DNA from 2 places in the Clostridium sp. LBM24168 genome. Region 2 is predicted to be linked to the other one. Evidence: riboswitches for the same ligand, from Rfam matches in the RefSeq annotation. Region 2 holds a riboswitch; the other holds the start of a gene.
What was found. A riboswitch is a leader RNA that binds a small molecule or an ion and turns the genes downstream of it on or off. The one in region 2 is predicted to bind S-adenosylmethionine.
Positions count from the first base shown of each region.

Region 1: another riboswitch for S-adenosylmethionine. It lies ahead of ACSVC9_RS08235 (trans-sulfuration enzyme family protein); the one in region 2 lies ahead of ACSVC9_RS07730 (nitrogenase component 1).

Region 1 is NZ_CP196861.1:1,662,850-1,678,115, forward strand. It holds gene ACSVC9_RS08200 (methyl-accepting chemotaxis protein) at 1-398, opposite strand, end outside; gene ACSVC9_RS08205 (BMP family lipoprotein) at 419-1,462, opposite strand; gene ACSVC9_RS08210 (PilZ domain-containing protein) at 1,510-1,869, opposite strand; gene ACSVC9_RS08215 (methyl-accepting chemotaxis protein) at 1,938-3,452, opposite strand; gene ACSVC9_RS08220 (methyl-accepting chemotaxis protein) at 3,660-5,717, opposite strand; gene ACSVC9_RS08225 (glycosyltransferase family 4 protein) at 5,757-6,899, opposite strand; gene ACSVC9_RS08230 (zinc dependent phospholipase C family protein) at 6,896-7,492, opposite strand; gene ACSVC9_RS08235 (trans-sulfuration enzyme family protein) at 7,703-8,875, opposite strand; SAM riboswitch class I at 8,964-9,069, opposite strand; gene ACSVC9_RS08240 (methylated-DNA--[protein]-cysteine S-methyltransferase) at 9,142-9,606, opposite strand; gene ACSVC9_RS08245 (DUF6773 family protein) at 9,631-10,107, opposite strand; gene ACSVC9_RS08250 (helix-turn-helix transcriptional regulator) at 10,104-10,304, opposite strand; gene ACSVC9_RS08255 (GNAT family N-acetyltransferase) at 10,492-10,980, shown strand; gene ACSVC9_RS08260 (aspartate ammonia-lyase) at 11,044-12,453, opposite strand; gene ACSVC9_RS08265 (TrkA C-terminal domain-containing protein) at 12,899-13,528, opposite strand; gene dapB (4-hydroxy-tetrahydrodipicolinate reductase) at 13,779-14,594, shown strand; gene ACSVC9_RS08275 (CatA-like O-acetyltransferase) at 14,693-15,266, shown strand, end outside.
Region 2 is NZ_CP196861.1:1,559,057-1,574,322, forward strand. It holds gene ACSVC9_RS07705 (nitrogenase component 1) at 1-444, opposite strand, end outside; gene ACSVC9_RS07710 (nitrogenase component 1) at 449-1,879, opposite strand; gene ACSVC9_RS07715 (O-acetylhomoserine aminocarboxypropyltransferase/cysteine synthase family protein) at 1,913-3,211, opposite strand; gene ACSVC9_RS07720 (NifB/NifX family molybdenum-iron cluster-binding protein) at 3,239-3,595, opposite strand; gene ACSVC9_RS07725 (nitrogenase component 1) at 3,740-5,068, opposite strand; partial or broken gene ACSVC9_RS07730 (nitrogenase component 1) at 5,070-6,535, opposite strand; SAM riboswitch class I at 6,741-6,845, opposite strand; gene ACSVC9_RS07735 (response regulator) at 6,883-7,599, opposite strand; gene ACSVC9_RS07740 (hypothetical protein) at 7,626-8,360, opposite strand; gene ACSVC9_RS07745 (urease accessory protein UreH domain-containing protein) at 8,416-9,603, opposite strand; gene ACSVC9_RS07750 (cell wall-binding repeat-containing protein) at 9,679-11,133, opposite strand; gene ACSVC9_RS07755 (sensor histidine kinase) at 11,349-12,743, opposite strand; gene ACSVC9_RS07760 (heavy metal translocating P-type ATPase) at 12,951-15,248, shown strand.

The DNA of each region.
Region 1 (15,266 bases), 100 kb from region 2:
ATAATCTGTCCTTTTGCATCTGCAATTGATATTCCATCAATTGCCTCATTTGACTTTGCACCTTGAATTAAAATACTCTGCATTTCATCATAATTCATTGACTTAATATTTGGATTATCAGCCATTGACTGAATTTGATTTTCAATACTATTTAGATTGAATCTTATATCATCATTTATTCTACCTATCAACTGTTCATTTGATATATATATATTCTTTTTAATTAAATTCGAAGAATTGATACTTATATATGCTCCACTGCCTACAAGTGGCACAATGACAAGAAGTGCAAGAATGAAAACCAGCATTGCCTTGAAATCCTTTTTTACATTCAACGAGCTGAAACTTAATAGCTGTCGTACATTATCATAAATTTGTCCTTTACTTATAAATTTCATGATCATACCTCTTCCTGTATTTAATGGAATTTGTTATATTCTTCCTTTGTTTCTGGAATTTTTAGTTGCCCAGATGTTACCCTGACTTTAATACCATTGACCTCATTCAAGATATTTTCTGGTACAAGTTTATTGGTCGTTGGTGCTATGTCGACTCCCCCTTCAGACAAACCATATTGTAGTGTAGCTCCTCCATTCCATCTACCATCTTTTAGGTCTTTTGCAACATCATACACGGCAACATCCACTTTTTTCATAGCTGAAGTTATAACATTATTCGGCGCTAGAACACTTTGGTCAGAATCTACGCCTATACAGTATTTACCCTTCTCCTTGGCACATTGTATCAATCCATTTCCCGTTGCACCTGAAGCATGGAATATTATGTCCGCTCCACCATCATACATTTTAGAGGCAATCTCCTTTCCTTTTGCCGGATCTGAAAACGAACCTGCATATTCACTTACAACTTTGCATTTTGGATTTGCATATCTGACTCCTGCCATATATCCATATTGGAATTTCTGTATCAGAGTACTATTAACTCCGCCAATAAATCCCACAGTATTGGTCTTAGTCATTTTTCCGGCTATGTAACCTACAAGAAATGAACTTTCATTTTCTTTAAATACCACTCCTATCAAATTTGATGGTGTATCATTACCATAGGTATTGTCTATTATTGCATATTTCTGTTTTGGATGTTTCTGAGCTTCAGTCTTGATAGAATTTGCCATCATAAATCCAATTCCCCAGATAAGATCCTTTTTTTTATCTAAAGCAGCTTCAAAATTTTTAGTATAGTCATTTTCATTTTTTGTTTCCAGGTAGTCTGCTTTTATACCAAGATCCTTCTGTGCTTTTTCAAGGCCCTCCCAGGCGGATTGATTGAAAGATCCATCATTAATCCCTCCTACATCCGTTATAATTCCGATACTAAGAGGTAGTGAATTAATTTGTTCCTGAGAATCAGAATATTTCTGGGTACTCTTGTTTGCACAACCTACAAAAACAATAGAAACACATAAAATCAGCAAAATCACTTTAAGTACAATTTGTTTCATTTCATTCATCTCCTGTAAAGTTTTACAAATTAATGAATCTTGAACAACTATGATAAATCCTGTTTTAGCATATCCCTGTATATATTTTGTATAGCTATAAACTGTCCACCAATGAAATAACCATAATCATACAGATCTACATGATTTACCTTGACAATTGCAGGTATGGTTATATTGTTATGTTTGAAGGTGACCTCAAGTATGTCATCAATTTCAAATTTTTTACTTGATATAAATCCTATACCTGAAATTGAAAGATCGACACCCAATACTTCGACATTCAATTTTTCAGAATTTGCACTTGCAATTTTAAATTTAGAACTATAACCGAACCTCTCATTGATTCTACGATCCATTTTAAATATTTGATTTCTCCTGGACAAATAACTATAATCATTCCTTCTCATATCACAACTCACCTTTATACAATATTTAATTGATAAAACTTATTATGTAACTTCCATATATTCATTTCTTACAAATTCCCACTTAGAATTTCAGAAAGCTTATTAATAGTAACTTTAACTTCATCCATGGATTTAACAAGAATATCTACTGAAGCTGCCTGTTCTTCCATTGATGCACCGGTCTCTTCCGTATATGCAGCAGATGCCTCGGATATTGATGACAATTCCTTCATTGATTCAAGCAGAGTATTCTTCAAATCCTTTATTTTATCTAATTCCTCCTTTAAAAAATTTATCATGTCAATTATATTGTCTGATGACAACACAATATTGTCAAAAGATTTTACCGTAACACCTAACTTTTCATTGGATTCATCTACAACCATTTTATTACTTTCCATATTTCCCCTGGCTTTATCAATTATGTCCATTATCTCCACCAGAATGGAATCCACACTATGAGTTGATTCTGCAGACTGCTCTGCAAGCTTTCTCACTTCATCTGCCACAACTGCAAAACCACGTCCGGCTTTCCCAGCTCTGGCAGCTTCTATGGCCGCATTCAAAGCAAGCAGATTTGTCTGTTCTGCAATACTGTTGATTGAATCTATTATTTTTCTTATGGAATTTGATTTTTCGGATAGTTTTGTTATCTGAAGTGCCATATCTTCTGTAGATTTTCTGTTTTCCTTGAATTTATCTGAAAGCTCATCAATGGCTTTTGCTCCTAAATCATTATTCTTTTTTAGACTATTCATAGTGGAGACAGTTCCACCTATTTTATTCTCTGCAATTTCAAGCTTTTCAGCCAGCTGATTGCAAATTTTAAAATTGCTGTCAACTTCCTTTGCCTGTCTTCCCGAATCATCTGCAATTTCCTGAGAAGCCTTTGCAACCTGATGAGATGTTTCATTGAAAATATCCAAGGATTCATAGATTTTTTTAGAACTGCTCTTGAGTGAATTGAATACATTATTGATACTTTCCATTATGCCATTTTGAACGTCAAGCATCTTTGCTGTTTGTTTTTCCTTGTTTTCAGCAACAGCAAATAATTTATATGCTCTATTAGATATGTAAAATGCCAGCCCAGCCCCTATTGTGTATTCCATTCCTATGAACAACCATACACCTGTAGGAAGTAATGCTAAAAAGCCACTTGGGAAAATAAAGCCAGCTATAAGATTTCCCACTATAGTTGCAATAAGATTTACAATAATTACTGACTTTTCGAAATAAGCTATTTCCAGTACAATTACAAGAAAATATCCTTGAGTCAGTGCCATAAATCTTCCGTCATTAGTATAGCCTATAACTATAGCACCACATATTGGAATTATTGATATGTATAAATATTTTGCATATTTGCCTAGTTCTTTTTCAAGTATCTTAACTACTATACTGCAAATCGCCATTATAAAGCATATGTAATCCCTGATGGTTCCACCCAAAAAAAACATGACATACTCTGTACCGGCCACTGGTACACAGATATTCACTAAAAACATAATAAAATTCATTCTTCTCTCTTCATTTTTTAATGTGTCTAATTGCATAACAGCATCATTAACTTTAGTCTTCATGCCACCTCTCCTCTCTCTGAGTTTACTCCATATTACTACATTTTTTTTAAATCCTTGTTACTACCATGTTAAAATATGGGCTATTTAGTATAATTAACTGCAAATAAAAAACAACTGCTTACAACAATAAATTAATTTTTATATAGAAATCAAATTATAAAATGAGTATAGATCAAATTTATTTGATCTATACTCATTTTACTAGCATTACAGCTTGAACTTGTCGATGTGAGTAATCATGTCATTTGTCATATTTTCCAACGTCTCTGCAGATTCCTCCACAGTTTTAGAAGACCTATCCATTTCCTCGGATGATGCAGCAATTTCCTGGGAAGAGGCAGATATTTCTTCTGCAACCGCTGATACTGACTCTACTTTATTGGATATATCTTCTTTTTCGCTATCTATTTTTACAGCTGAGTTATTGATGGATTCAATCCTGGATATCATGATACTTATTTTTTTAATTATATCCCTGTAAGAATCAATTGCCGAATTCACTATTTCCACCTGTCCTAGGATCTCTTTATTCATATCCTCTGATGTGTCAACTATTGTACTCATACTGTTTGAAATATCATCAATCAGATTTTTGATGTTACCTGATGAATTTTTGCTCTGTTCAGCAAGTTTCCTTATTTCATCTGCGACCACTGCAAATCCTTTTCCAGCTTCTCCCGCTCTTGCCGCTTCAATTGCTGCATTCAAAGCAAGCAGATTGGTCTGCTCTGCAATATTATTTATCAATCCAGTAATTTCATTTATCTCACCAATACTGCTGGTAAATCCATTTATATTTTTTTTAAACCCGGCGGTTATTGAATTAACTTTGTCTATTGACTGAATCACAAGTTGCATTTTAGTATTACTTTCATTTGCCCTATCATTAATTCCATTTGAAGAATCCTTTATTTCTTTGATTTCGCCTACCATTGTACTGATTGCATCTTCAAATTCATTTACAATGCCTGCCAGGTTTACAAGATTCTGCGACTGTCCCCCGGTTCCCTTGGCTATCTCCTGGATAGAAGAAGAAACTCCATGGGAATTATCCGACATTTCACCTGAAATATGTCTTAAATCCCCTGCATAATCCTTAATCCTGTTAAATGAATCCTTCATCTCAAGCAGCATGGATTTTAAAGATTCCTGCATCTCTCTTAATGCCCTTGAAACATCTCCTACTTCATCATTCATTTCAAGAAATTTTTCAGGTATTTCAGATTCCAGACTTCCCTGTGAAATCAGCTTTAAATGTCCAACTGCATCGTTCAGGGATTTCGTTATTTTCTTAATTAAAGGAACGGTAATCAATACAGCCAGCAATATAAGTACACATGTCGCTATAATGGCTTTTATCATCAGTAGATTAATCGGCTCGGCCAGTTCACTTTCAGAAATACGTATTCCTAAAATCATATTTGAATTTGGAACAGAAGCATAGTACACCAAGTATGACATTCCATTGTCAGTATAGAATCCTTCTCCAGATTTTCTTGAAATCATGCTTTTACCAATGGACACAAGAGATGTATTCGATTCTTCCTGAATTTTTTTATTCATAACTTTGGATTTATTATCTACTGCTATATATGTTCCATCATTAGAAATTAAAAATACTCTTCCTGTATCTCCAATTTTTATACCTTCAATATTTTTTTGAATAGTTGTTAGATCCATGTCCGCCGTGGTAACCCCCAATAATTTATTATTTGAATCGACAAAATTGGCTGTTGCCGTTATCATGGAAACTTTTGTTACTGGATCAATGTATGGTTTGGACCAGGCTATATCTTTATTTATATCCATCCCCAACTTATACCAGTCATTACTGTGATAATCATTTTCCGCCTTGCTGTAATCATCGGTATAGACGACCTTCCCATTATCCTTGTATGCATATGGTCCGAAATATTTGATATCTTTTTTATACTTATAAGGTTCGAACCATATACCGTTACCACAAGTCTCCTTGTTTGTTTCCGGAAATTTTTTTAATATTAAAACATAATTATCCTTTTCCAGTACTGGATATGAAGCCTCAACTGTCTTTGCCAATGTTTGGGCAACTTTTGCATTATTCAATAGTAATTTCTGAATCATTTCTGAGTTATTAGATAATCTTGTATTCATCTCTTCCGCTATCTGTTTATTTAATATTGTTCTGGTGCTAAAATAAGTAATTATAGTCAAAGAAAACATGCCAACCAATATTACCGGTATAACTATCAAATTTATTTTGATTAATATACTTCGCTTTTTCATTCGCTACTTTCCCTTCAATAATTAATTTTATAAAGCTATTCAAGCACTTATAACATTTGTTTTATTGAGTAAAATATCATTATATATATCCATAAGTCCACTAAAAACTTTATTCCAGGATCTATTAAGTCCAGTATTTCTTCCATTTATCCTCAATACATTTCTCAAATCTTCATTATCAATTAACTCTATCATTAAATTAACCAATTCATTGACATCTCCTGCTCTGAATTTAAGTCCGTTAATTCCATGCTCAATTATATTTTTGACTCCTCCTGCATCGGCACCTATAACCGGAATGCCAGAAGTCATGGCCTCAAGCACCACATTCCCAAAAGTCTCTGATGAAGAGGGAAAAGTAAATACATCACTTGATGCATAAATTTGTGCTAATTCTCTTCCTTTTTTAAATCCCGTAAATATAGTATCTTCTGGAAAACAATTCTTGCATTTATCCATATACGGGCCCTCTCCTGTTATAACAAGGGCTATTTTATCTTTATATTTACTATAAACTTCTTTATAGGCATCAATTAAAATATCTAAATTCTTCTCTGGTGAAACCCTTCCTACGTACAAAAATACCAACTTGTCGTTAATACCAAGCTTTTTTCTTAAATCATCACTTCTTAGTTCAGGTTTGAATTTTTCAGAATCCACTCCCCTTGAAAAAATATCTGTATTTGATATTCCCTCTCTCTTAAGATACAATTTTGCTTCCTCTGATGGACACAACGTCAAATCATTTTGATTGTGAAACCATCTCAAATAAGTCCACATGTAATAATTCAAAAAGTTTAAATTATAAGAATTTAAATATTGACAGAAATTAGTTGTATAATTAGATACGGTGGGTATTCCATGCTTTTTACCATATTTTAACCCTGCCACTCCCATATTGAATTCAGTCATAAGTTGTATTATATCAGGTTTAAAATTAGACAATAAAGTATTTAATCTAAAGGTGTTAGGAAAAGCTACTCTACATTCCGGATAGGGAAAAAATTTTATACTAAAAAATCTTTGAATATTATAACTTTCATTTTTTTCTATATCATTTCCAGGTGCAAATATTAAATACTCAATATTGTTTACTTCGTAATACTCTGCAAGTTTACTTAGGGTATTCGTAACTCCATTTATCTGGGGTAAAAAAGTATCTGTAAAAATAGCTACTTTCACATTATCCCTCCTATACCTTTTGGTAGATTATAATTTTCTAAATTTTCTAAATTATTGATGTTAAAATAGACTATTGATTCTACTGTCATATTTATAGTTGATACAGCATAAATTATATCTCTTAGAAATGACCTCCTTTGTTTAAAATATCTTTTCTGCATATCAAAAACAATTGATAATACATTCCTTTGCGGTAAATTTCTACTGTCAATTAATTTTAGTCTGCCAAATATGAGAAGAATTTGTAAATTAAAATGAAGCAATATTTCATATGCTATATGCTTAAAAATATTTTTTTTACTGTATTCCTCAGTATGATATAGACAGAAATAATCACTTATATAATGACACATAATCCCAAGAATCATCGAAAATTGATTGATATCCAGTTCGTCATGAGAAAGTTGATTAAAACATTTAGATACAATATGCAAGCTATCCTTCAAAGTATGGGGATTCCTGCAAGAATTAGGAGAAATATCTGGTTTAATATTTCCATACATAAAAATTATTTTGTTTAATTTAAAATTTAATTCTCTTAAGCAATGTTTATATACAATTTTAGAAAATAATATATGTGTATTTATTATCATTACCTTGACACCTCTTTACATATTCCCCTAATATAATAATATTTCCTATAGCTGCTTTTTGACTGCATGTTTGTGTTAAGTTTTATTTAAGAGATATTCATGTATGTTAAATTCACAAATTTTTAGATTTTAATGATTGCTCAAAAACAGATAAACTAGAAAAGAGTATTACAAAACCAGGTACATAGTTCTGTAATACTCTTTTCTAGTTTATAATCCACACTTTTCGAGTGCTTGTTTTAAATCATAGATAATATCCTCTGCACTTTCAAGCCCTATACTGAATCTTATATATCCATTCCTAAATTTTTCCGGATAAAAATTTATTCTTTCATCATTCGGACCTGTATAGACAATTAGACTTTCATCATGTCCAAGAGAAACTGCCGGAATAACGAGTTTAAGAGAATTTATGAATTTATTGTGAGTTTCGCTATCTGCTTTAAGTGCAAAAGCTATGACTCCAGAATACATCTTCATCTGCTTTTTTGCAATTTTATGTTGTGGATGGCTCTCAAGTCCAGGATATGCAACAAATTTCACGGATGGATTTGACTCCAGATATTGTGAAACTTTAAGTGCAGTATCACTGTGCTGTTTCATACGAAGAGGTAATGTCACAACTCCTCTCATTATAAGCCATGCATTGAACGGACTTATTGTACCTCCAAGATTAACCATAGCTTCACTTTTTATTTTGTCTATAAGTTCTTTCTTTCCTATTACCGCTCCACCCATTGCATCACCGTGTCCATTTATATACTTTGTCAAACTATGAACTACCAGGTCAGCTCCAAGTTCAAGAGGATGCTGTAAATATGGAGATGCAAAAGTACTGTCCACACTAAACAATGCTCCAATAGACCTGGCAATTTTAGCTATTTCTGCAATATCGCTTATCTTCGTAGTTGGATTGCCAGGTGTCTCAACATGAATAAGCTTTGTATTAGGTCTTATTGCTTTTTTTATTTCTTCCAGGTTGGATGTATCTACAAGCGTAGCTTCTATTCCATACTTGTCTGGAAGATACTGGTTAAGCAGTCTGTAAACTGCTATGTATGATACATTCGAACATATTACATGAGATTTACTTCTAAGAAATGTAAAAAATACTCCTGCAAGTGCTGCAACCCCACTTGCCAGTACTACACAATCTTCACCACCCTCTAATGCAGCCAGTCTTTGCTGAAGGTAAAGCTGATTTGCAGAAGTATTCCTTGTATAAAGCATCTGGTTTGGATCACTCCAATTAATTGATGATGCATCCTCTGGAAGTTTGTAACAATTTGCCATAGTTATAGGACGCCTAATAGAGCCTGTCTCTTTATCAATACCATTGCCTACATGTACACATTTTGTTATAAAACTAGTTTCCTTGGTCATATGTTTCCTCCTTGTAAATTTAATAAATATTTGTATTAAAAAAAGCCGTCTTTCATAAGAAAAACAACTTTAATTTCATAAAATATTTTTCTTATCTCTCAGAATATTCTGCTGGAATTAACACCATACATCGATATACAAATGTTGGTTGTCGGGTTTCAAAGGGCCAGTCCCTCCACCACTCTTGATAAGATTCAATTATTTAATTTATTTCATAATATACTAGAAAAAATTTATTGTCAATAAGTTTAATGGTAATTTGATCTTTAACTATTTTTCTTCTCCATATCTAGAAGCTTTTTCTTTATACCTAACCCACCTGCATAACCAATCAAATCTCCATTGGAACCAATAACACGATGACATGGAATGATAATCGCAATAGGATTCTTATTATTTGCCATGCCTACTGCACGGTATGCTTTAGCATTTCCTATGCTTTCTGCTATATACTTATAACTACAGGTTTCCCCATAAGGGATATTCTGAAGTGCTCTCCATACTTTTCCTTGAAATTCAGTTCCCTGTGGTGCCAGCGGTATATCGAAAACTTTCCTTGTCCCACTAAAGTACTCCTCAAGTTCCTCATATACCCTTTTAATTAAGTATGTCTCAATACACATTGTATATTCAGGAATATTTTCTCCAAAATATATATGAGTGATATTTCCGCTGTTTTCGGCAATAACTAACTTCCCGATTTTAAATTCATAGCAATATGCGCTGTACATATTATACCCTCCATTCATTATTCTTTACATATCATCTTCATATTCTTTACGTATCTTATTTTCACGTTTTTTTGAAATCCATCCTACTCCCCACATACAGAAAAAAGTAATAGCGAATGAACTTAAAAAAATGATAACTATTTCTATAAAAAACATTACGATATTCTGTCTATTTTGTATATATTTCATGTAATTTGACACACTAGCAATTATTGTAACTGCTGAACTTGAAATCAAGCTATTCAGCAAATATATTCTATTTCCATGTTTCTTTGAATCAAATATACCATTTCCTTTTATGACATTTCTTATAAGAATGTAGAATGATCCACCAAAAAATGCAATAAATTCCGTCATATAGGAAGTAAATGGTTCATCCAATATAAATTGCTTATACAATACAGAAATTAATAAAAAAACGGAAACCATCTGAAATGCATCGCTGGCTATCTTATGCTGTTCAGCTATAATTCTCTCATCTTTAAAATTTTTATTTATCATTTATATTCCTCCCAAAATAAATCATTTAATGTTCTATTTAATGTTCTACATATGGCAATACATAATCTAAGTGATGGATTATACTTTCCAGCTTCTATCATACCAATTGTCTGTCTTGTAACCCCTATTTTTTCCGCAAGCTGTTCCTGGGACAAATCACATTCTACTCTTGCAATCTTCATACGTTTGTTCTTCAAGTCTATAACCTCCTTACACTATTTATTATAATATATATGTGTATAAATGTAAATTATATATTTCATTTTGTTTTATATTTTATACTTTTACAATTGAGGTTTACAAGTACTTTCTATAAAATATAAATTTTAATTGAAAATTATGATATTATTTTATATATAATACTTTCATGAAAGGACGATACTAATGAACATTTCAATCAGACAGGTAAAAGATGAAGATCTTGACGCAGTCGCAAAAATTGAAACAATATGCTTTCCAAAAGCGGAAGCAGCTACAAGAAAATCCTTGAGGCAGCGTATAAAAATATTTTCGGAAAGTTTTTTTGTAGCAGAAGAGGATAAAAAAATAATTGGCTTTATAAATGGATGCATAACAAATGAAACTGCCATCTATGACGAACTGTACAAAGAACCTTCTCTACATATTCCAAATGGAAATTATCAGACAATTTTTGGACTTGATATATTACCAGACTATAGAAACAATGGGAATGCAGCTAAATTGATGAATCACATGATAGAGGCATCCAGACTCTCCGGAAGAAAAGGATTAATTCTCACCTGCAAGGAAAGACTTATTCACTATTATGAAGGATTTGGATATATAAACAAGGGAATATCCAGATCAGTACATGGGGGTGCAACTTGGTATGATATGATACTTAAATTTTAAATTATAAGTGCTCCATGAAAAATTCAACATGGAGCCCAATTACTTTAATCTCTAAAATGGATGTCAGTTTTTGACTGTTTTTTTAATATATCTAGGTTCTATCATATCATAGGGATTTATAAAATCTTCAAATTCTTCTTCCTTTAAAATCTTTTCTTCAAGTACGATATCTTTTATAGACCTTCCTGTATTAATAGCTTTTTTTGCAGCTTGAGCCGCTTTATTGTATCCAATATAAGGGGACAGTGCCGTTATCATTCCTATGCTATTATTTAAAAGCTGCCTACATTTCTCTCTGTTTGCAGTTATTCCCTTAATGCAATTATCTTTAAAAGTCTTTATTCCATTACACAAGGTCTCCAAAGATTCAAATAAATTGTAAAATATAACTGGTTCAAATGCATTCAATTCAAGCTGACCAGCTTCTACTGCCATTGCTATTGTGACATCATTTCCAATTATGTTAAATGCAATTTGGTTTAATACTTCAGGTATAACAGGATTTACTTTTCCTGGCATTATGGAAGATCCATTTTGTACAGCCGGAAGGTTTATTTCTCCAATTCCAGTCCTCGGTCCTGAAGACATCAGTCTCAAGTCATTAGACATTTTTGACAAATTGACTGCACATGTTCTTATCGCTGAAGATATATTGGAAAAAGCATCCAAATTTTGGGTAGAATCTATCAAATCATCTGCCTGGCAGAATTCTATTCCAACAATTATAGAAAGATTTGGAACGATTTCCTCTATATATTCACAGTCAGCATTTATTCCAGTTCCTACAGCCGTTCCCCCTATATTTAATACTCTCATATCCTGCGAAGCTTTTTTTATTCTTATGATATCCCTTTTTATTACGGCACTATATGCCTTAAATTCTTGACCGAGTGTAATTGGAACAGCATCCTGTAATTGGGTTCTCCCCATCTTTATAACATCTTTGAACTCTTCACTTTTTTCTTTTAATTCCTTATATAATTCGTTTAATTGCCTTATAACTTTCAATACCAACCTCAAGGTAGTAATTTTACCTGATGTTGGTATAACATCATTTGTAGACTGTCCCATATTGACATGGTCATTTGGACTCACAATACTATAATTTCCCCTTTCACCGCCCAGAAGCTCTATAGCTACATTGGCTATAACTTCATTAGCATTCATATTCATGGATGTACCCGCACCGCCTTGAACAGGATCTATAATAAATTGTTCTCTAAACTTGCCTTCAATTATCTCATTACAGGCCTCTACAATTGCATGTCCAATTTTACCGTTCAATATTCCAATTCCACAATTCGTTATTGCAGAAGCTTTTTTAACCTGAACTAAACTTTTTACAAATTCTGGGTTCATTTTTAGTCCCGTAATATTGAAATTATTATATGCCCTCAAAGATTGGACCCCATAATAAGCATCCTTTGGAACTTCTTTACTACCTATAGAATCACTTTCAATTCTAAAACTCATTTCAAATAAACCTCCTATTAAATATAATCCATAAATATTTTTGCAATAATTTGGTCACTTAATATCATATAGAACAATTACATTTTTATTATTTTATTTAACATTATAAACAAGTAATAATCATATTTCAAATATATTTTTATTATTACTGACGTATTTTTATTATTATTGCTTATTTAATAATAAATTATTAATAAACAAATTAAAAGAATTATAATTCTTTTGCCACATTTATATAAATTATCTGAATATTTTACTGCTGCAGATTATAAATACAAATGCTTTTTCCTTTTGCAGATTATTTAACTTGGCTGTATATATTGAAACTTTAAAATTGGATACTTTCATAAAAAAAGGCTCAATATTATATTATAATTCATTAAAGTAATTATATTATTAAAGTCATATTTTTTTAATTAAAAAAATATGACTTTAATAATATATGTTAGACATTACCATAAATAAATTTTTTAATTTTATCGTAGCTCTCCTCATCCCCAACTGCTACAAAAATATCATTATCTTCAAACACAGCATATGGTCCCGGAGAAATTATCAACTTTCCTTTTCTTCTTATAGCTATTATAGTAGCATTCGTATTTTGCCAGAATTTAATTTCACATATAGTCTTTCCAATAATACTAAGACCAGAATATATTTGAAATTCAAAAGGTGAAAAAGGATTTGTCCTAGCAAACCTATTTGAATAATCTATAAGTTCATTAATTTTTACTTGAACCCTCTTTTCAAGTACATTTTTTTGTTCAAATATATCTAATATTTCCTTTTTTATGGAATTTATTGATCTAATTTCTTTAAATTTCTCTATAAACTTCAAACAATTATCTACAGATTTAACAATAATTCCACTTCCTTTTACTACTTCTACTATATCCATATCATTTAAAAGAATAATAGCCCTTCTGACTGTCTCTGGTGAAACATTATAGTGGCTTGCAAGAGATGACCTTCCGTAAATTTTATCTCCTATAGAAAAATCTCCTGCCGCTATTCTATTTGCTATGTCAACTGCAATCTTCTGATATACAGGTTTAATCATATATTGTGATGACATTTTTCAAATATCACTTTAAAATATTTACTATTTTAAAGCAAATCCTCCCTTCAATAATAAAAACAATTTAGTTTAAGTCATAACTAGTATAGATTATTCTATATACCATGTAAATAATAATTTATTAATTCATCTGCAGAAATAAAAAATTCTAACTAAAATTATGCTAATAATGACAATTAACAACTTATATGATATACTTAAGTTGTTAATATAAATTTTATAATACGAAGCAGGAGGTAATTTACAAATGATTAAAGTGGCACTAATAGGTATTGGAAAAACGGGAAAATATATAGCCGATGAAATCTTAAAGCAGGAAAATATGGAAATTGTATCTGCAATCTGCAGTCCTGAAAGTAAAAAAAGCGGAATAGGCCTTGGAAATCTACTTGGAAACAATAAATCTAAAATAAAGATATCCACCTCGGATAAGCTTGAATCCATTATTTTTGAAACCAAGCCCGACATAGCTGTAGACTTTTCAACTCCTTCAGCAACAATAAAAAACATCTCTACCTTATCAAATATGAAAATAAATATGGTAATAGGTACAACGGGATTTTCTAAAGAAAATACTGAGATGTTTCAAAATATGGCTTATAAGTTCAATACAGGCATAGTTTATGCCCCAAATATTACTCTAGGTGTTAATGTAATGATGATGCTTGCCAATATTGCAGCAACCATATTAAACAATTATGACTTCCAAATTTTAGAGATGCACCACAAAAATAAAAAAGATATCCCCTCGGGAACTGCACTCAAACTCCATAATGAAATAAAAAATGGTCTGCAGATATCCGGTATTTTTAACAAGGCAATACCTGTCAATGCCATACGTACCGGAGGTGTTGTAGGAAAACATGAAATTCTGATAACTGGTAAAAACGATCAAATAAAGATAAGTCATGAATCATTTTCAAGAAGAGCTTTTGCATCAGGAGCTGTTAATGCAATAAATTATATTTACAAAAAATCAGGATACTACGAAATGAAAGATATACTGGATCTTAAAAAAATATTGACTGGATATATTAATTCATTAAACAGTGTAACATGTTAATAAAAAGTCAAAGCCTTAAAGTTTATTGATGAACTAACATTATGAGTGATATAATATATTTGTAATATATTATTTATGCTTGGGGGAATTTGAATTATATGCATTTTAAAAAAATAGATATGTCCAGCTGGCCTAGAATAGAACATTTTAAATACTATATTAACAATATAAAATGCAAATACAATATGAATGTAAATATAGAAATAACTGATCTATTGTCTGAAATACGAAAAAGAAATCTGAGATTTTACCCAACTTTTATTTATATAGTTTCAAAAGCAATAAACCAGAACATGGAATTTCGTATGTCTTACAACGGTGATGATGAACTTGGATATTGGGATTACCTCAATCCAGTTTATACAATATTTCATGAGGATGACAAAACATTTTCCGATATATGGACTGAATTCTCTGATGACTTCTCTAAATTCTACACAAATGCTGTAACGGATATGGAAACTTACAAAAATGTAAAGGGAATTAAAGCAAAACCAGATCAGCCTGAAAATTTTTATCCGATTTCAGCAGTACCATGGGTTAGCTTTACCGGATACAGCAGCATATCCTTAGATGAATCAAAAATGCTGTTTCCCGTTATCACCTTTGGCAAATATTTTAAGCAAAATAAAAGAATGATGATACCCTTTTCAATGTTGATAAATCATGCAG
Region 2 (15,266 bases):
TATTATGGCTTCCATGACCAATTCATGACCTGCATATGAATCTCCTTTAAACCCGCCAGTCTCAGCATAAACTATTGGAATACCCTTTCTCTGAAATTCTCCTACTATGCTTCCAACATCCTCACCTATTATATCCGAAGTACATCCAGTAAGAACTACAAAGAAGTCTCCCTTCATTATCCTGAGAGTCCCTTCTATAAGTTCTTTCAATTTCTTTTTTCCCCCAAAAACCACATCTCTTTCCACCATATTGCTGCAGGGAATGGCATCTCCTCCTGCATACCCTGTTCCCTGATAACCGCCACAACCCGACATTCCAGCAAAAAGTTTTGCACTACAGCCTGGTCCAGCATGCAGTATTGGAATAGCTCCTTCTATAGCCGAAACCGTCTGCTGTGCTCCAAGTGCACAAAAATGCCTTGGTTCTTCAAGTAGTTCATCCATTTTTCTACCCCCTTAAAAAATTATCCGTATATGGAAGTTTATTGTGTGCCGATATTCCCTTTACAAAAGAAGGATTGCTTATAGTATCAAGAATCAATTCTCCATAGTTTATTAATCCTTCATATCCAATTCCAAAGTGTTCATCTCCCATGAGAAATGACGGTATACCAAGTTTCGTTGCCCATATTGTACCCGTATGTCTCGCTATATAAATATCGGGCCTGTATTTATATAATCTTCTTACTATTTCAAAAGATTGTTTATTACAAACTGATATTCTAAAATTACCATAGTTATCTATATCATTCTTAAGTGTATCTGATCTTCTGTCATTATTGTCAAATACGGGATCATGATGCCATGTGCAGTTTTCTACAACTTCCATGCCAAGATCTTTAACAATAGCTACAAGAGCATGACCATGAGCTGCACCTGCACCTATAAGTACTTTCTTGCCTTTCAGTTTTTCTCTGAGCTCAGTTATCTTATCTTTTGTTCTTTCTTTTTCCTCTTCTATCAAATTTTCTACTTGCTTTTCCTTATGGACTAACCTTCCAAGCTCTCTAAGCCATGCATTAAAACCTGATATTCCATATGGTGCCGGTGCTTTCACCTCTGGAACTCCAAAATACTTTTCAAGTCCTGCAGCTAGGTATGTTCCCAAGGTTGAACATATTTGCAATGTAGCAGCTGCTTCTGATATACGACTCAAACTTTCTATAGTTGTAAATGGTACAATATAATTTACTTTAAGTCCAAGTTTTCCGAGAAGAGGTGTAAATACATCACGGCCTTGAAAATTAATTATATTTACTTCATCAATTTTTTTTCTTCTTGCAGGTTTTACGATTTTTCTTAGAATTCCATGATATGCAGCATCAAACCCTGTAGCCCAAATTGAAGAACGAAATCCTTCACAATACACTGTTACTACTGGTATACCTAATTCTTTTTCAAGTTTATCTACTATACTTTCAATATCATCGCCTATTATGGCGGAAGCACATGTGGTTGTTACAAATATAGCTTTAGGGTTAAATCTTATCTTTGCTTCCCTAATTGCTCTTTCAAGTTTTAGTATGCCACCATAGACCATATCTTTCTCAGTTAAGTTTGTATTTATATACTTTAAATTTGATACCTTTAAATTTCTGTTCCTGCTTCCTGTCCTATACATAAAGTTACGGCCTGGAATATCACCGCTGCAACCTGCCGGGCCATGCTCTACAATTGCTGCATCCTGAATACAGCAAAGTTGATTCATAACTTGATTGGCACTGCAGGATGTACACTGTGTAAACTTTCTTTCATAGTTTTTAAGAGTCTTATTATCATAACTTTTACATAAATCGGACGCAGTACCTTCATATCCAGTTATAGAATTAAGCCTTCTCTCTCTTACTTCAACTGAAACTTTTTTTATATCTACACTCATATTAAAATCCCTCCAAATCAAATAATCCTTTCACTACAACGACTTTTCAAATGCCTGACTAAGGTCTGAAATCAGATCATTCACATTTTCCAGCCCGACAGATACCCTCAGTGCATTTTCAAAGGCTCCAGCTTTAGTCTTCCGTTCTTCACTTAAAGAAGAATGAGTAGTTTGTGATGGCTGTACAATAAGTGACTTCGAATCTCCTACATTTACGAGAAAACTAAATACCTTCAAACTATTTAAAAATTTATTTATACTTTCCTGATTTCCTTTAAAACCAAAAGAAAATATTGTTCCCGATCCTCTTGGTAAATATTTCTCCGAAAGTTGCTTGTTTTTATAATTTCTTTCATCCTTTATTGCAGGGTAGCTTACCCAAGAAACCTGTGGATGATTCAGAAGATAATCTATAATTTTTTCTGTATTCTCAACCTCCCTGTCAATTCTCACAGACAGTGTTTCTATCCCTTGAAGTATCAAGAATGCATTGAAAGGACTTAAAACTGCACCCAATTCAGATAAATAATGAAGTCTTACTCTTGTCGTAAAAGGTGTATCTGGAAAAACTTCAAGTAAATTTTTATTTTCTACTTTATAATCGGGCTCTGTAAAATGTGGAAATTTCCCATTATTCCAGTTGAACTTATTATTTTCCACAATCAGTCCTCCAAGCGTAGAGCCATGTCCTGCCAGGGATTTAGTAGATGAATAAACAACTATATCAGCTCCAAACTCAAATGGTTTTAAAAGATAAGGTGTTGCAAAAGTATTGTCAACAATAAGTGGAATATTTTCTTCGTGGGCTATGTCTGCTATAGTTTCTATATCTATGACATTTATCAACGGATTACCTATTGATTCTATGAATATACATCTAGTATTTTCTGTTATTGAATTTTTAAAGGATTCCACATCAAAAGGATTATCTATCCATTTTACTTTAATGCCTAATCGTGGCAATGTATGTTCAAGTAAATTATAAGATCCTGCATATATTGAATACACAGCAATTATTTCTCCGCCACCTTCTGCTGCATTTAATAAAGAATACGCTACAGCTGCCATTCCAGATGAAACAGCAAGAGCAGCAGTACCTCCTTCAAGAACTGCTACTCTTTTTTCAAGTATACTAAGTGTGGGATTCCCACTCCTTGTGTAAAAAAATCCATTATCTCTTCTCGATTTCAATCTCTCTAATCTGTCCGTATCACCTATATTAAAAGATGCTGTTTGATAAATTGGAACCGTACATGCATAATTATGTTCCTCAGGTTTATATCCAGCTCTAAGTTGAAGTGTTTCAAATCTATAATCTTTTTCTTCAGACATATTAAACTCTCCTTAAATTTCATATTTTCAATTACAATACTTGTTTATTTTGTCCATTTTGAAATAATATTCAACAAGCTTTTTCAACGCATAGTCTATAGGCTCTTCTATATCAAAAGCATGTATTCCATTTTTGCCCAAAAATTTAATTGCCTCCTGACCTATCTGGCTGACTACAACAATTCTACATCCAGATAATGCTCTTATCATATATAAGAATTTATCATAATCCGAATTAAAATTTTCTGGTACATTTTCCAATTTGCGCAGCTCTACAAATTTGTAATTAATATCATCTACTTCATATATATAAAATTGATTGGCCTGTCCAAAATGCTGGTCTATTATCTTTCCATCACTGCTTGCAACTGCAATTTTATACATTACATCAAATCCTTTCCTCTTTATAATGATTTTTATTTTATACTGGATTCCCGTAATAAAAAAGATCAAATTTCATCTGTATAGAGAATAAATATATCTCTCATAACAGGAAATTTGACCTCTAGTTTTCTAGTCAATCAATTATTACTTATAAGTTTCTAAAATATTTCCATATATATCCTCAATTAATCTTAATCCACCGCTGTATCCAAGATACCAACCATTTAATACAAGCCTGTGCATAACAGGTATGGATATATTTATCCTGAATGCATTTAATTCCTGTGCTATATCTCTATCCCAAGAGCTTCCAAGTATCAGTGGAATATGAGTTCCTAAATCGTATTTTCTAAGTCTTTCATTAACTTTTTCGCCATCGACTTCAAAAAATATCTTGAAATTTCTAGTATCTGAAATTTTTTCAAATTCATCTTTTATATACTTCTGGTATTTTACCGGAGCATCATCTGTAATATATTGTTCTCCAGGAACAATTCCAAGCTCATTTAATAAGAATTGACTTATTCCCAAAGCATAAAATGAGTCAGTTATATTAAAAAATCTGTCTGGTATGCTATATCTGAACTCCAGAAAAAAATCTGCAGATCTCTCCAGGTAATAATAGAACAATTCTTCTTCTTCTTTTATAATATTTTCTACCTTTTCCCTGTCAAGTCCTGCAAAATCACTAACTGCCCTTAAGAAATTACTGGTTTCTCTTGCTCCTATAGGCGGAACTGCATAATGGAGATACGGTGTGCCATATTTTTCTTTTAAAAGCTCAGCAGTTTCAATTCCAACCCAGGGAGAAACTACTATATTAAATTCTGCATTTGGTATTGCTTTCCATTCCTCTATTCCACTTGACTCTGGTCCAAAAAGTATATTGACCTTCAATCCTATCTTCTCAAGTAAATGTTTTATAGCACTTAGATTTCCACTCCAGAAACTATCCTGGAAAGGTACCGATGAAAAAACATTGACAAGTCCTTTTTTAACTTCAGGCTTTTTATCTCCAACAAATTGATCTATAATAGCTTTCAACACCATTTCATGCCCTTTAAAATTACTGCCCTTGAAACCACCTGTTTCAGCAAAAACTATTGGTATACCATTTTCTTTATATTCATCTACCAATGATCCTACATCATCTCCAACTATATCTGATGTACAACCTGTCAATACTACAAACAAATTTCCTTTTAATACCTTTAGTGTCCCATCGATAACCTCTCTCAACCTCTTTATGCCCCCAAATACAACTTCCCTTTCTGTCGCATTGGTACATGGAATTACACCTCCACCTGAATATCCTGTACCTTGATATCCAGAATCTGTACTGAGTCCTCTAAATAACTTCACACCGCATCCAGGTCCTGAATGAAGTATTGGTATAGCTCCTTTTATTGCAATTACAGACTGCTGAGCCCCGAGGGTACAATAATGTCTTGGTTCCTGAACTATTTTAAGCATATTATTTTCCCTCCTTCAAGAAAGTATCAGGTCTTTGCTTAAACCACCAGTCAGTATAAGGAAATTTCGCATGGGCTGCAATATTCCTCACAAATTCAGGAGTTTCAAGTACATCAAGAACTTTATTGCCATAATTTATGAGTCCTTGGTATCCCAGTCCAAATTGTTCATCTCCCATTAAAAAAGTCGGTATACCAAGTTTGGCTCCCCAAATTGACATTCCACCATGTCGTGCTACAAATATATCAGGTTTTAACCTATTAAGCGAATTGACAAGTTCATATGCCTGTTTATCACACACACTGAAATTCTCTATATCTCCATAGGTATTTATTGCATGGTCCAAGCTTTTAGCCGCATCCGAACCATTATCATAACAAGGATCATGATGAAATATTGAAGCTCCAACAACTTTCATTCCCAAGTCTTCCAATAAAGCCATCAAACTATGACCATGTGCTGCACCAGCTGTAATATAGGCTCTCTTCCCTTTTAACTTGTTTCTTAGCTTTTCAAGTTCAGGATATATTTTCTCTTTTTCAGATTCTATTAATTTCTCTACCTCTGCTTCTTTTCCTGTTACTCTCCCAAGTTCTCTAAACCATTGATCTGTTCCATTTATTCCATAGGCAGGTGGTGCCTTTACTTCAGGTACTCCATACTCCTGCTCAAGTGCTGCTGCAAGATACGTACCAAGCGTAGGACATATCTGAACCGTAGCCGCCGCCTCTGACATTTTTTGCAACTGATCTATAGTTGAAAAAGGAACTATATAATTTGGCTTTAAACCTATTTTTCCAAACAAGTCTGTAAAAATATCGCTTCCCCAAAAATTAATTACATTTATTAAATCTTTTCTCTTTATAACTGGAGGTTTAACTATCTTTCTTATTATTCCATGATAGGCGGCATCAAAACCCGTTGTCCACATTTTTGACTTGAATCCTTCGCAAGGAATATATACTACAGGTATTTTTAATTTTTTCTCCTCCGCTTCAGTTATTGTCTCTATATCATCTCCTATAATTCCCGATGCACAGGAAGCCGTTATAAAAATTGCTTTTGGATTAAACCTGCTGAAGGCTTCTTCTATTGTAGTTTTTAACTTTTCCCCTCCTCCGTAAATAGTATCCTTTTCTTCAAGATTTGTACTCAATAACCTTGCATTTCTAAGTTTAAAATTTCTTTTTCTCTGCCCGACCCTATTTGTAAAATTGAAATCCGAAAAATCTGCTGAGCATCCAAGTGGAGCATGATTTATAACAACTGCATCTTGTATCATTACAAGCTGGCAAAGTGCATTTCCGGAGCTGCATCCAAGGCATTGGCTGAAAGAATGTTTTCTATCACAAAGTCTCTTTTTCTTTGACATCTCGCATAATTCAGATGCATTTCCAAAAAAACTGTAATAGATCCAAGTCTTGTTTCTCTTATTTTAATTTCTGGTGATTTTATATTTATACTCAAAATTGTATCCTCCAATCATTAAATAATTACTGAGATTTAATTGATAAAAAAAGGCCAAGTAAAATCTCACGAATATCTATCGTCAATTTCACCTAGCCTCCAGTTTATCTGGTCAACCAAATAATATATATTTACATATCAATTAATCTCAAATAAAAATAAAAAACTTCCTGTAATAAGATACAGGAAAAAAACTTCTTCCATCATCTTATCTCCCAGGTATATTTCACCCCGCAGGAATTGGCACCTTGAATAAAACACAGGTTGCCGGGTATCAAAGGGCCTGTCCCTCCACCTCTCTAGATAAGTTTATATTAATTTTAGTATATTCAATAATATTGAATATGTCAACATGTTTTTTTTACAATTCCACCAAATTTATAACCTATTCCTCTTACTGTTAAAATGTATACAGGTTTTTTGGAACTGTCTTCGATTTTCTGCCTTAAGTTTTTTATATGTGAATCAATCGCTCTGTTATACCCATCAAAATTTTTCCCCAGTACAATGGATATCAATTCTTCTCTAGTAAAAATCTTTGCAGGATGTGTGGCCATGACTGTAAGTATATTATACTCAACCGGGGTAAGATTGATTATATTACCTGATTTTCTAACTTCATAACTTGAATTATTTATTGTCAGCTTGCCGTTATCTATGGAAATTATATCATCCATAATATCTTTATCATCCGCTGTTCTTCTTAGAAGTGATTTTACTCTTGCCACCAGCTGTTTTGGACTAAAAGGTTTTAGTACATAGTCATCTGCTCCTATGTCAAATCCATTGAGTATATCAGATTCTGAAGTTTTAGCCGTAAGCATTATGATAGGCACCTTGGACTTCTTCCTTAAAATACTACATAGTTTTTCTCCACAAATATCTGGAAGCATAAGATCCAGAATCATAAGATCAGGATTCACTTTATCAAATATAGCCATAACAGTATTTCCATCATACGCAGAATATACAGAATATCCATCTCTCTGAAGATATGCTTTTACAACCTCCACAATTTTTATCTCGTCATCTACTACAAGTATTCTTCTTTTTTGTTCTTTCATAACCAAAACTCCATTCAAATCCCATTTTAATTTATGGATTCAACAGTTATTACAGGGAACTTTTTGCTATCAGCATCTGGTCCCGGATTAGTGCCGATATTTCCTTTCAGTACTCCTTTTACCGTAACTTGAACCGGATATTTGCCTTTACCTTCTTTTACACGTTTCTGGACAATATTCCATGCATTTAACTGGGATCCACTACCATTAAAAATCCATTTCCCATCTGCACCACTTTTATTATCTGAAGCAATACCACCATCAAAATAGTAAAAGACCCAGTTGCCATTTTGCTGAAAGGTTATTCCTAGTCCGGACAGAGCCATCAATCTCATATATACCATATTTGCAGTATCTTCCTTAAGTCCAGCTGCAAAATCATCTTCTGAAGTAATATATCCTGTAATACTAAGAGATTTGTTTGTAGATTTGGTTTTATTGCTATCTAAAGCTTTTCCAACAGTCTGAGAATTTACAGGATTAGATTGAGATTTTTTACTAAGGTCAACTTTGGCTTCTTTATCCAGGTCTGATTTTGCTGAAGATTTTGTTCTATCAGTAGCTGCAGTTTTTTTCTGAGTTTTCTCTGTATTATGACTTGAATGTTGTGATTGCAGCATTTGTTTGCTATTCATAGAACTTTTATCCTTATTTTTAGCTTCAGATTTAGATGAGTTTATCTCTATTTTACCTATAATTCCAGCTACAATTACACATACTATTATAATTATTCCAATTACAATTTTATTTTTTCTCTTCATAAATACATGCTGTTATAATATTATAACAGCTTTCACCTTCTTTCTTAATTGAAATTTAATTTTCAGTCTTGTCCTGCTTTAACTGGTCAATGCTGTCTACAACTGTAATTTTGCTCTTTATCATACCCATCCAGCAGGTATACACAAATTCTCCCCCTCTATCAGGAGTAAATTCAATTATATTGTCTCCTACCTTCAAATTCTTTTTTACATTGTATTCTGGAATCTGAATTGCCTTATTGCATTCGTTCAGGTTTTTCTTGTCAACATGCAAATTCCATTTCACAGGTATTCCTTTTATCACTTCAATAGGCGTAAAGCTGTCACTTCCAAGTTCCGTCTTTACATTTTGGGTTCTGCCTTCAATAACAGAAACTCCCTTATCATTTCCATAAGGCATGTTCTTCATTCCTACGGAAACACCATACAGCGAAAGTCCTCTGCCTATCATAGCCATCCCCAGGCAAAGTACAAGTACAGCACTGACTTTCAATATTATTTTCGAAAAATTTTTAGTTAAAATAGTATTTAAAATTCCAAACATAAACATCAATGGCACTGTACCGATTGAAAAAAAGAACATGGAAGCAGAACCAAGTATCACACTTCTTGTCCCAAGAGCATATATTTCGACTATTTGAATTGGTCCACATGGCATTAAACCCGTTAATAATCCTACAATTACAGGACTGTAATTGTTATTTCCATGAATTTTTTTAGCAAAAAATGATGGCACTGTGATATTTACTCTTCTAAGAACTTTAAATACTCCAAGCAGATTTATTGCCATTATAACCATGAATATACCACCAACAATAGGAACAATCCCCCTTAGCATACCAGGAAATCCAATTATTCCTCCCAGCCCTCCCACAATTCCACCGATAATAGTATAAGATATTATTCTTCCGATATTATAAAGCAGAGCGGGCCTGAATGCTGAATTTTGGGCTACGTTACCAGTTTTGCTGATGGTCTGTGATATATTTATTCCACCACACATACCTATACAATGAAAAGATGTCAATATTCCAAATGTAAACAACAGTATATAGCTTGTGTTATTCCCCAATTTAGGCAAATATTCCAGCATGAATAGATTTTTTAAAAATTGAACTATATTTATTTTGAATATAGTTGCTAAAAAAATGCTTAGGGTTAAAACTAATACTACAATTAATGCTGCTAATTTAGTATCTATTTTACAATTCATATCTTTGATCTTATCTTCCTGCAAATTCAAATTCCCCTCCTATTTTTAAATAATTCACATCTACCAAGTTGGGCTTGGTTTGGTGGTATTTAATTACATTATTTTTTAATTATTAGCTATTGATTGTGCTTTTATTACTGGATAGTCTACACCGTCGGCATCAGGCCCGGGATTGGTCTGCGTGCTTCCATCTAATATTCCTGTTACTGTGACAGGTACTGATTTCATCTTGTCTGCTCCATTATTGCGCTTAACCTGATTTTCAACTATATTCCATGCTTTCAGCTGGGAGCCTGTACCATTAAATTTCCAGTTGCCATCAGATCCATCAGTATTGTCTGTAGAAATATTCCCATCCAGGTAATAGAATACCCATTTACCGTCCTTGTCTTGATAAGTTATTCCCAATCCGGACAGCGCCATCATTTTCATGTATACCATGTCCGCCGTATCCTCTCCAAGCTCCGCTGCAAAATCATCTTCCGTGGTTATATATCCTGTAAAAGTCTGTGTCTGCGGTGTCTGATTTTCTCCTGACACTTCGTTATTTATTGTATTCTCAATCGATTTCGGAACTGCTCCCGTACCTCCTACTATTTGCAAATCTGTAGTTTTATCCGCATTGTTCTTTATATACTCAACAGCATTGTTTGTACTTTTTAATCCCTCCCTGTCAACCAACAACAGAGGAGAATTGTACTTTCCTGCAAGTACCGATGCAACAAGTGCATCTGCAAACCGGTTGTCTGCAGCATTCCTCGAAGCTGTTGCTATATAAACCTTCCCGCCATTCAAATCATCCTTAAATGCATTTAATACCTTCAGATTGGTTGAAAACCTGTCCTCTCCGCCATCTATTCTACTAGCAGTAGATGAAAAGGCATTTTTCACATCATCGCTTACACTGTATGTAGTCCCTATTACTGTGACATTCGATCCCTTTGCAAAATCAAGGGAATCTTTTATTAGAGCTTTGTAATTGCTTGACAGCAGTAATATTTCACTTTTCGCTGCTGCAACCGGTGCTGCCGACAGTGCATCTGAAAAACTTCCTCCGGCCACTACAAGTATATTGTCTCTGTTTACTCCTTTTTCAACCAGTTCCCTTGCTACTGCAAGATTAGTGCCATATCTGTCCTTTCCTTGGAGTCTTTTGACTTTATAACCTGAAAGTGAATTTTCAATTGATTTTGAAACCACACCTTCTCCACCCACAATATATATGCTCTTTGTTTCCAATGCCTTCAATGCATCCTCTGTATTTGAATCCAGTTCATCACTTTCTGTAAACAATATTGGTGCATCAAGTTTCTTCGCCAGTGTGGAAGCACTTACTGCATCTGCATATTTTGTACCATTTACGACAACAGCATAATCACTTCCATTCGGCCAGTTTGCCTTTGCCACATTTGCCGCCGTTGCATACCTGTTGATTCCATCTATTCTTGTTACGGAACTTTCTGCTGCTTTTACTTCCTGTTGTTGGTATAAAGCACTTCCAAGAACTGTAACAGTAAAGTTTACAGATAAAACAAGTGACAGTAACTTTTTGCTTTTCATAATTTCTGTTCCCCCTTAATTTTTAATAAAAAAAATGGAATTTTCTCTAATTTGAAATTAAAGAAAATTCCAGCCTCTAGTTTTCCAGTTAGCTGCTTGTAAATTATAAAGAATAAAATTACTATGGATACATTATTCTATAATTTTAAAGCTTTGTCAATAGATAAATTGTGTAGATTACATGTTTAAAATGTTAATAATTTATTAATATAGATTCAACCAATGTTTCTGGGGAGAAAAATTGTAAATTCACTTCCCTCATTGAGAGCACTGCGTACCTCTATTCTTCCTCCATGAGATTCTATAATTGTTTTTGATATTGCAAGTCCTATACCTCTTCCGCCAGTTGCCCTGTTTCTTGATTTATCAGCACGATAAAATCTGTCAAATATAAAAGGGAGATCATCGCCAGAAATTCCTATTCCAGTATCCTTTATACTCAGTTTAATTTCATTTTTCATCCCTTTCAAATCCAATAATACCATTCCATTTCTAGGGGTATATTTAAGTGCATTGGATATAAGGTTTACTATTGCTTGTCCTATTTTATCCTTTTCAGCAAATATTTCCTGGCTATTCCCATTGAGTTTTATTTCCACACCTCTGTTTTTAAATTCTGCCTGAAAATTAAATACTATATTTTTTATTTGATCATATATATCATATATTGTCCTGCTCAATTTACTATCTTTATTTTCATATTTTCCAAGCATCTCAAGGTCTCCCACAAGTCCGGCAATTCTGATTACTTCCTCATAGCAGCTTTGAAGTCTTTCTATATCAGGTTTCCACACGCCATCTATCATAGCTTCAATGTGACTTTGAAGTGTTGTCAGAGGAGTTCTAAGTTCATGTGCTATATCATCTGACATTCTCTTTTTCAATTCTCCATGTGATTTCAAAGTTTTTGCCATATTGTTAACGGCAGAATTCAATATATAGATTTCTTCTGTACTGGAGTTTTCATCAACAAAATTATCAAAATGCCCTTTTGAAATGCTTTCTGTTGCTCTCACAATCTTTGCAATTGGTTTGCTCAGCATCTGAGCCATTATAGTTCCCAATATCTCAGCAAGTATAAGCGAAAATACAAATGCAAATATGAGAATTCTATTTTTTAAATTGTAAATAAAAGTAAGATCAATATTGTTGTAGTAAAATGGTCCATAATAACCTATTGTCATAATGCCTATTTTCTCATTATCATGATAAAGCGGATATTGTTTATCCTTGTATTTTCCATTCCAGCCGGGATAATACTTGTTCATATTTTTTTCCATATCATCAAGCATCTTCTTGCACAATCCATTATTATGGGTTGATGCATCCCATATTGTTTTATTATAAGAGTTACTCACTTTTATAAACATACCCCGTTCAATATAATTTACCCCTATATTCTCTATACCGGTGCTGTTCCATTTTCCATTGTCATACTGCCTGCTTATTAAATCCGCCACTTCCTGATTGGAGTGTTCCTGATTATGTACTGTATATTCCCTAAATTGTTTCTCAAGAAGTATATTCATTAAAATACTTATTAAAAATACACACACAATTGTAACAAGAATATAAGATACTGTAAGTTCTTTTCTTAAACTAATTTTCATTTTTACTACCTCTCCATCATTTTTTACTATATTAATTGAATTATTTTTAGCTGTCAATTTTAAAATGGATGTATATTGACAGAGATACCTACTCATGCTAGAATACAAGAAATTATATTTGTCGACCAGATAACTGGAGGCTAGTAGTTCATCATACATTGATAAACTGCTAGCTTTTAATTTTATGAAAATAGGGGGAAATAAGGCATGATTGAAAAAAGAGCATTGAAAATCTATGGTATGACCTGCACACTATGTGCCATTACAATAGAATCAGCAGTCAACGAGATCAATGGCATAGACAGGATAAATGTAAGCTATGCTGCGGAAAAAGCAAAGTTGCAGTATGATAGCAAAGTTACATCCCTGGATACTGTAAAAGAAAAAATAGAATCATTGGGATTTTCAGTAGGCGAGGAAAATGAAAAAACTTCAAGGGAAAACCTCACAAGAGAAGAAATAGAACGGAACAAATTAAGAAATCTTTTTATAATATCTGCTATTCTCAGTGCTCCATTGATACTTGGAATGATACTTGGCGGGGCAGGTTTCTGTCATAGCGAGTTTGATCCTTATTCAGCAAATAAATGGGGAGCTTTTATAGAAATTTTGAGATGGAAATCTTCAATTCTCCATAACTGGAAACTTCAGATTACATTGGCAACTATAGTTCAGTTCATAATAGGTGCCAGATTTTATAAAAGTTCTTTTTTTGCATTGAAGGCCAAAGCTTTTACCATGGATTTGCTAGTTGTAATAGGAACTACTACAGCTTATTTTTATAGTCTATATATTGCATTATTTGAAACTTTTACCTATACTTTGGGAATGATCAATTTGTACTTTGAATCTTCTGTAACTATAATCACACTTGTAATTCTGGGAAGATATCTGGAATCAATAGCCAAAAGCAAAACTTCCAATTCCGTAAAGGCTCTTATAAAACTTCAACCCAAAACAGCCAGGGTAATAAGAAACAATATTGAATACACCATTCCCGTGGAAAAAGTATGTATCGGTGACATCTTAATGGTAAAACCCGGTGAAAAAATACCGGTAGACGGAATTGTAACCAGCGGCCATTCCGATGTTGATGAATCGATGCTTACAGGAGAAAGTCTTCCTGTAGAAAAGAATAAGGACGATATTGTAACAGGAGCTTCAATGAATAAAAATGGTACCTTTAATTTCAAGGCTACCAAGGTTGGAGATGACACTGTATTTTCAAATATTATAAAATTGGTGGAAGAAGCTCAGGAAAGCAAGGCTCCCATACAGAAAATTGCAGATAAGGCTTCTGGAATTTTTATACCTGTCATACTCTGTATATCCGCACTTACCTTCATAATATGGTACTTCGTTATATTCGATCATAAAGTTTTTTTAATAAATCTGCCAATAATATATGCTGTATCCGTTTTGGTTGTATCCTGCCCCTGCGCACTCGGGCTTGCAACACCTGCTGCGTTGATGGTAGGGCTTGGAAAAGGAGCTGAAAATGGAATATTGATAAAAAACGGTACAGCATTGGAACAAGCATGTAAAATTGATACGGTAGTATTTGATAAAACAGGAACTCTAACTGAAGGTAAACTTGACATAACCGATGCTGTCCTATTCAATAGAGCAAATGAATTGAACATACAAAGTCAGGAAGATTTATTGATTTTAGCCGCTTCGGCAGAAAAATTTTCTGAACATCCTCTAGGAAAGGCTGTATACAGTTATGTAAAGCATAATTACAAAACTCAATTGAAACATACTGATGATTTCACTGCGGTACCAGGTAAAGGTATAACTGCATCTGTAGATAATAAAAATATATTAATAGGCACTGCAGATTTTTTAAAAGAAAAGGCCGTAGATTTATCGGAATTAAAGGATACTTTAATTCTTTTGCAAAAAAAAGGAAAAACAGCTGTACTTGTTGCAATTGATGGAATTCTTGCTGGAGTAATTGCCTTTGCAGATAAAATAAAAACTGATGCCGGAGAAGTTGTTGATTCTCTTGAAAAAATGCATATAGACGTTTATATGCTTACAGGAGACAATAAAAATACTGCGCTTTCAGTTGCAGACAAATTAAATATAAAAAATATAATATCAGAGGTACACCCCGAAGATAAAGCAGATGAAATCTTAAAATTAAAAAGCAACGGAAGATTAGTTGCCATGGTAGGTGACGGAATAAACGATTCACCGGCTCTGGCTACTGCAGATATAGGGTTTGCAATGGGTTCAGGTACAGATGCTGCCATTGAAACTGGAGATATTGTACTGTTAAATGAAAATTTGAGAGCTTTAACAGATGCAATAAAGCTTTCGAAGGCAACAATGAAAAAAATAAAGCAAAATTTATTCTGGGCATTTATATACAACATAATTGCAATTCCAATAGCTGTAACAGGTCATCTAAATCCTGTAATTGGAGCTGCAGCCATGTCCTTTAGTTCCATATCGGTTTTGTTGAATTCGTTAAGTCTCAAAAAATACAAATTTCAGTAATTAAAATGTGGACTGGCT